One region of the Enterococcus sp. AMC1252 genome, then DNA from elsewhere that is predicted to be linked to it. Evidence: predicted binding sites of a transcription regulator. Region 1 holds the regulator's gene; the other holds the start of a gene.

Region 1 (3,437 bases):
GTCATACAATGTTTCAATTCTATGTGAATGATGGGAAACTAAGTTGCCAATTGTATCAACGTAGTGGTGATGTTTTTCTCGGTGTTCCATTCAATATTGCTAGCTATGCGTTATTGACGCATTTAATTGCTCATGAAACGGGTTTAGAAGTAGGTGATTTCGTCCATACGTTAGGAGATGCTCATTTATACACTAACCATGTTGATCAAATGAATGAACAGCTTACTCGAGAGATTCGATCTTTTCCTACATTAAAACTGAATCAAGGAAAACAATCTGTTTTTGATTTTGACATGGAAGATATTGTGATAGAAGGATATGATCCACATCCTGCAATTAAGGCGCCAATTGCCGTTTAATTTGAAAGGAGTTTCCCTATGCTAGCAGCCATATGGGCACAAGATGAAGAAGGGACGATCGGTAAAGAAAATCAGTTACCTTGGCATTTACCAAATGATCTGAAATTTTTTAAACAAATGACTGAAGACAATACGATTGTTATGGGGAGAAGGACCTTTGAAGGAATGGGGGGACGTCCCTTGCCAAATCGTCAAACGATTGTTCTAACAAGAGATAAAGAATACCGTGCAAACGGGGTCATCGTATTTCATACTGTAGACGAAGTGCTTGATTATGCTAAAACTTTCATTGGAATTACATTTATTGCAGGTGGTTCAGCAGTATATGAAGACTTTTTACCTTATTGTGATGTACTATATCGCACGGTTATTCATCAAGTATTTGATGGCGATACGAAGTTTCCATCTGTTACTTGGGAAGATTGGACATTGATTAATTTAAGCGAAGGAACGAAGGACGAAAAAAATAGATATGATTATCAGTTTGAAACGTATCAGCGTAAAGTAGCTACGGATTAAAAAGTTGACGTTTTTTTAGTCGAAGAGATAATAAAAAAAACATACTACTAAGTATGTTTTTTTATTATCTAAATATGATTGCGATATAAGCCAACAACTTTCCCCAAAATACTTACATTACTTAAAATAATGGGATCTAAGGCGTCGTTCTCTGGTTGCAAACGAATATGATCAGTTTCTTTAAAAAATCGCTTGCAAGTAGCTTCATCTTCATCAGTCATAGCAATAACGATATCACCATTAGATGCAGCGTTTTGTTTACGGACAATCACTTGATCGCCATCCAATATGCCAGCGTTGATCATACTTTCACCTCTGATAGTCAGCATAAACAAAGCATTTTCCTCTGCTTTTAAATCAGGTGGAAGAGGGAAAAAATCAGATGCTTCTTCTACAGCTAAGATAGGTTCCCCTGCTGTAACAACTCCAAGCATAGGAATAACTGTTGGTTTTACACCAATCCGATCTAAACCGTCTGCTGTCAATTCAATCGCTCTTGGTTTGGTAGGATCACGTAAAATCAGCCCTTTTTTCTCTAAACGCGCTAAGTGTCCGTGAACGGTTGAGGTTGAAGAAAGATCTACAGCCTTGCCAATTTCTCTCACGGTCGGGGGATAGCCTTTAAGCTCGACTTGCTCATATATATATTTTAATACTTCTATTTGTCTTGTGTCTGTACGTTTCACCAAAACCCGCACCTTCTTTCAATTTATATTTTTAGTGTACCATAGTTTCATAGAGGAATCAAACAAGCGTTCGTGTTTTTTTGAAAAAGTCTCGTTAGGATAATTTTTGGTAAAAAATAAGTGTGACTATCTAGAGTTTTGCATAGATAAGGGATATTCTTTCTTTTTTTTATTAAGAATATAGTTGTATTTTCTTTGTGCATCTTATAAGATAGACATGGAAAGTAAACTTGTCCATTTATACAAGCTAAAGTAATGATCTACTTCGATTTTACCATTTCCTAAGAGGTGAAAATTCAAGTAGTGATAGGATTTCAAAAAAGGGGAAATACACTTGTGAAAAAGTATTACAAACCTATTTTTCTTTCAGAACTGAGTGAGCCCTATTTAGCTTTTAAAATAAGGAGGTATAACTAATGTTATCATCTGATAAAATGAACCGAATCAATGAACTTGCCAACAAGGCGAAAGAGGATGGATTGACTGAGAAAGAACAAGCAGAACAAAAGGTACTTCGTCAAGAATATTTGGCTGCTTTTCGGGGAGGTATGCGTCATCATATCGAAGGGATGAAAGTGGTTGATCCTAAAGGAAATGATGTAACACCTAAGAAACTTAAAGAGATTCAAAAAGCTAAAGGATTGCATAATAGAAAATAATTTTAGTTTTTTTTACTAAAAGTAATTGCTTTCATAACCAAAATACGATAAAATATAGTTAATAAAGGTAAAAAAAACCTAAATAGGAGATGATTTTTTTGTTCGACAACACTGATCAGTTAGGCGTCAATACAATTCGTACACTAAGTATCGAAGCAGTACAAAAAGCAAATTCAGGACACCCTGGGTTACCAATGGGTGCTGCACCTATGGCTTATGCACTTTGGACAAAGCATTTGAAGGTAAACCCGAAAACATCAAGAAATTGGGTCGATAGAGATCGCTTCATTCTTTCTGCTGGTCATGGTTCTGCAATGTTGTATAGTTTACTTCACTTAGCAGGATACGGTGTAACAATGGACGATTTGAAAAGTTTTCGTCAATGGGACAGCAAAACACCTGGGCATCCAGAAGTACATCATACAGACGGTGTTGAAGCAACTACTGGTCCTTTAGGTCAAGGAATCGCAATGGCTGTTGGTATGGCAATGGCAGAAGCACACACTGCAGCGATTTATAATCGTGACAGTTTTCCTGTAATCGATCACTATACGTATGCACTATGTGGTGATGGTGATTTGATGGAAGGTGTTTCTCAAGAAGCTAGTTCAATGGCCGGACACATGAAATTAGGTAAACTGATCGTGTTATATGATTCAAATGACATCTCTTTAGATGGACCAACATCAAAAGCATTTACAGAAAATGTTGGTGCTCGTTATGAAGCATATGGTTGGCAACACATCTTAGTCAAAGACGGTAATGATTTAGAAGAAATTTCTAAGGCTATCGAAGCCGCAAAAGCTGAATCAGACAAACCAACATTAATCGAAGTTAAGACAGTTATTGGTTACGGCGCACCAAAAGAAGGAACATCTTCTGTACACGGGGCACCGATTGGAGCAGATGGAATCACTGCTGCTAAAGCTGTTTATGGCTGGGAATATCCTGATTTCACTGTTCCAGATGAAGTCGCTGCCCGCTTTAAAGAAACAATGGTAGAAGAAGGCGGAAAAGCTGAAGAAAAATGGAATGAAATGTTTGGAAACTATACAAAAGAACATCCTAAATTAGCAAAACAATTTAAACAATCTTTTGCTGATGAACTTCCTGAAAATTGGGATAGTGAATTACCAACCTATGAAGTAGGTTCAAGTGCAGCTAGTCGAGTAACAAGTAAAGAAACGATTCAAGCAATTTCTAAAGCTGTACCA
Region 2 (3,437 bases), 860 kb from region 1:
TCGAGGAAATCAGCACTTTCCGTTCCAATTTTAGCCCCAACTTTTTTATCTTTTAAATCTTCATAAGAGTGAATAGTGTCAGTGCCTTTTTTAACAGCGATTTGAATACCACTGTTAAAATATGGAGTAGAAAAGTCAAATGATTTCTCGCGTTCATCTGTGATCGTCATTCCAGCAATCATAGCGTCTGCTTGCCCTGATTCAACCGCTTGAACGGCTGAACTAAACCCAATAAATTTAAACTCAATAGTAAAATCTTGTAATTCAGCAATTCGATTCACCAAATCAACATCGATTCCTTCATATTTACCATCAGAATTTTGAAATTCAAAAGGAGCAAAAGTCGAATCACTTGCGATCACGTAGGAATCTTTTTTAGGTTGGATTTTTTTCATTTTAGAGTCTGTATTTGTTTTTGTCTCAGTTCCAGTAGAAATATATTTAGCTAAGATGTTGTCATATTTACCAGAACTTTTCAGTTCTTTCAAGCCAGCATTGAACTTTTCAATCAATTCTTTGTTTTGTCCTTTTTTAACAGCAAAACCGTAAGAACTACCTGTTTCTTTTTTGCCAACTAATTGTAGTTTTTGCCCATTTGTTACGGCATAACCTAAAACAGGATAATCATCAAAGATCGCGTCTGTTTCACCATTTTCAAGTGCTTGATAAAGACCTGTTGCATCATCAAAATTTTTGATTGTATAGCCATATTTCTCTTGATTTTTCTCTAAGAAAGTGGCACTTTCCGTTCCGACTTTAGCAGCGGCTGTTTTTCCTGTTAAGTCTTTATAACTTTTGATTTTATCATTGCCTTTCTTGACAGCCATTTGTAAGCCGCTGTCAAAATAAGGTTCTGAAAAGTCGAATGACTTCTTGCGCTCGTCTGTAATACTCATACCGGCGATCATACCGTCAACTTGTTTTGACTGTACAGCTTGAATCGCACTATCAAATCCAAGTGGTTTCAGATTTACTTTAAAGTCTTGAGCTTCAGCGATTGCATGAAGTAAATCAACATCGATTCCGACATAATCACCTTTAGAATCTTGAAATTCAAAGGGGGCAAAAGTCAAATCTGTTCCTATATTATATGTTTTTTCCTCAGCTTGAGCATTCTGCCCAAGGGTAAATGTCAGTAGACTTGCCATCATTACAATGAATGAAAGTAAAAAGTGTTTCCTTTTCATAAAATACCTCCTATATTTGCATATTGGATAATTATATAGTAAAAAAAGGCAAAAACACAAGTCATTCACTATGAGAAAGTTAAAAAAAACTCATTTCCTTACATGGTATGTAACAAAACATCACATAGTTAAGATGCAAACAGAAAGTCATAAACTTAAAAGATGCAAACAAAAGATTAAATAAAGTGTAAATTAGTAAAAATTGCGTATACGCAACTCATTCTATAACTAGCGAAAATATGTTCGGTATGTTAAAATAATTGCAGGAGTTTCTTTTCAATTTTACAAATAGATAATCGCTTAAGAAAGTGCGTAGCATCCAGCTGACAAAGGAAATTTTATTCCTATATAAAGTGAGATGTAACGGCTGATTTTACTAATATTCTGATTTGTTTAATTGGATGAAACCATAACTAAATGCAGTAAAAGGAGGATGTTGAATGATAGAAAGAGAGACCTCCAATACATTTGACTTAGTATCAAAATATAAGCCGGATGGGGATCAACCAGAAGCAATCAAAAGATTAGTGGAAGGGATTGAAGGCGGAGAAAAGGCGCAAATCTTGCTGGGTGCTACAGGAACTGGTAAGACATTTACGATTTCCAATGTCATCAAAGAAGTAAACAAACCAACTTTGGTTATTGCACATAATAAAACATTAGCTGGACAGCTTTATGGAGAGTTCAAAGAATTCTTCCCTAATAACGCGGTCGAGTATTTTGTTAGTTATTATGACTACTATCAACCCGAAGCATATGTTCCATCTAGTGATACATATATAGAAAAAGATGCTAGTATCAATGACGAAATTGATAAATTACGACATTCTGCAACGAGTTCCTTATTAGAAAGAAACGATGTGATTGTGATTGCTTCAGTTTCTTGTATTTTTGGTTTAGGTGATCCTAAAGAGTACAGTGAGCAAGTCGTTTCTATTCGTGTAGGTATGGAGATGGATCGCAGCAAGCTATTGACTGATTTGGTAAATATTCAATTTGAACGAAACGATATTGATTTCCAGCGCGGCCGTTTTCGTGTCCGAGGAGATGTAGTGGAAATTTTTCCAGCCTCAAGAGACGATCATGCATTAAGAGTTGAGTTTTTTGGTGATGAAATTGAGCGTATAAGAGAAGTTGACGCTCTAACGGGTGAAGTAATCGGTGAGACAGAACATGTTGCAATTTTCCCGGCAACTCACTTTGTGACTAATGAAGATCACATGGAGCATGCGATTTCACAAATTCAACAGGAATTAGATGCTCGTTTAACCGTATTACGTAGTGAAAATAAATTATTAGAAGCGCAACGATTAGAGCAAAGGACGAATTATGATATTGAGATGATGAGAGAAATGGGCTACACATCTGGTATTGAAAATTACTCTCGTCATATGGATGGTCGTTCAGAAGGAGAACCGCCTTATACACTGATTGATTTTTTCCCAGATGATTTTCTACTGGTGATTGATGAATCCCACGTATCTATGCCTCAGATTCGAGGAATGTATAATGGAGACCGTGCCAGAAAACAAATGTTGGTAGACTATGGATTCCGTTTACCAAGTGCTTTAGATAATCGTCCGTTACGCCTTGAAGAATTTGAAGAACACGTTCATCAAGTTGTATATGTTTCAGCAACACCAGGACCTTATGAGCATGAACAAACAGATACTGTGATTCCACAAATCATTCGACCAACGGGATTGTTAGATCCACTGATCGAAGTTCGTCCGATTATGGGCCAAATCGATGATTTAGTCGGAGAAATCCATGAGCGTGTAGAGAAGGATCAACGTGTATTTATTACAACATTAACGAAGAAAATGTCAGAAGACTTAACGGATTATCTTAAAGAATTAGGGATTAAGGTCAAGTATCTTCATAGTGATATCAAAACGTTAGAACGAACAGAAATCATCCGTGACTTACGTTTAGGTGAGTTTGATGTGCTGATCGGAATCAACTTGCTTCGTGAAGGATTGGATGTACCAGAAGTATCTTTAATCGCGATTTTAGATGCCGATAAAGAAGGTTTCTTGAGAAGTGAACGTTCTTTGATCCAAACCATTGGGCGTGCTGCACGTAACTCAGATGGTAGAGTAATCATGTATGCGGACAAAATCACTGACTCCATGCAAAAAGCGATGGATGAAACGGCGCGTCGTCGTTCGATTCAGGAAAAGTACAATGAAGAACATGGGATCACACCAAAAACGATTATTAAAGAGATCCGTCAGTTGATCTCAATTT

What was found. The regulator LexA, encoded in region 1, represses DNA repair genes until DNA is damaged. The targets are predictions, from matches to a motif close to CNAACANNTGTTNG.
Region 2: the regulator LexA is predicted to act here: its motif matches at 1,420-1,433, upstream of uvrB (excinuclease ABC subunit UvrB).

Annotation. Positions count from the first base shown of each region.
Region 1 is NZ_CM177097.1:2,013,147-2,016,583, reverse strand. It holds gene AC4BB5_RS09460 (thymidylate synthase) at 1-359, shown strand, start outside; gene AC4BB5_RS09455 (dihydrofolate reductase) at 378-878, shown strand; gene lexA (transcriptional repressor LexA) at 947-1,567, opposite strand; gene AC4BB5_RS09445 (DUF896 family protein) at 1,981-2,223, shown strand; gene tkt (transketolase) at 2,322-3,437, shown strand, end outside.
Region 2 is NZ_CM177097.1:1,149,031-1,152,467, forward strand. It holds gene AC4BB5_RS05325 (amino acid ABC transporter substrate-binding protein/permease) at 1-1,187, opposite strand, end outside; gene uvrB (excinuclease ABC subunit UvrB) at 1,628-3,437, shown strand, end outside.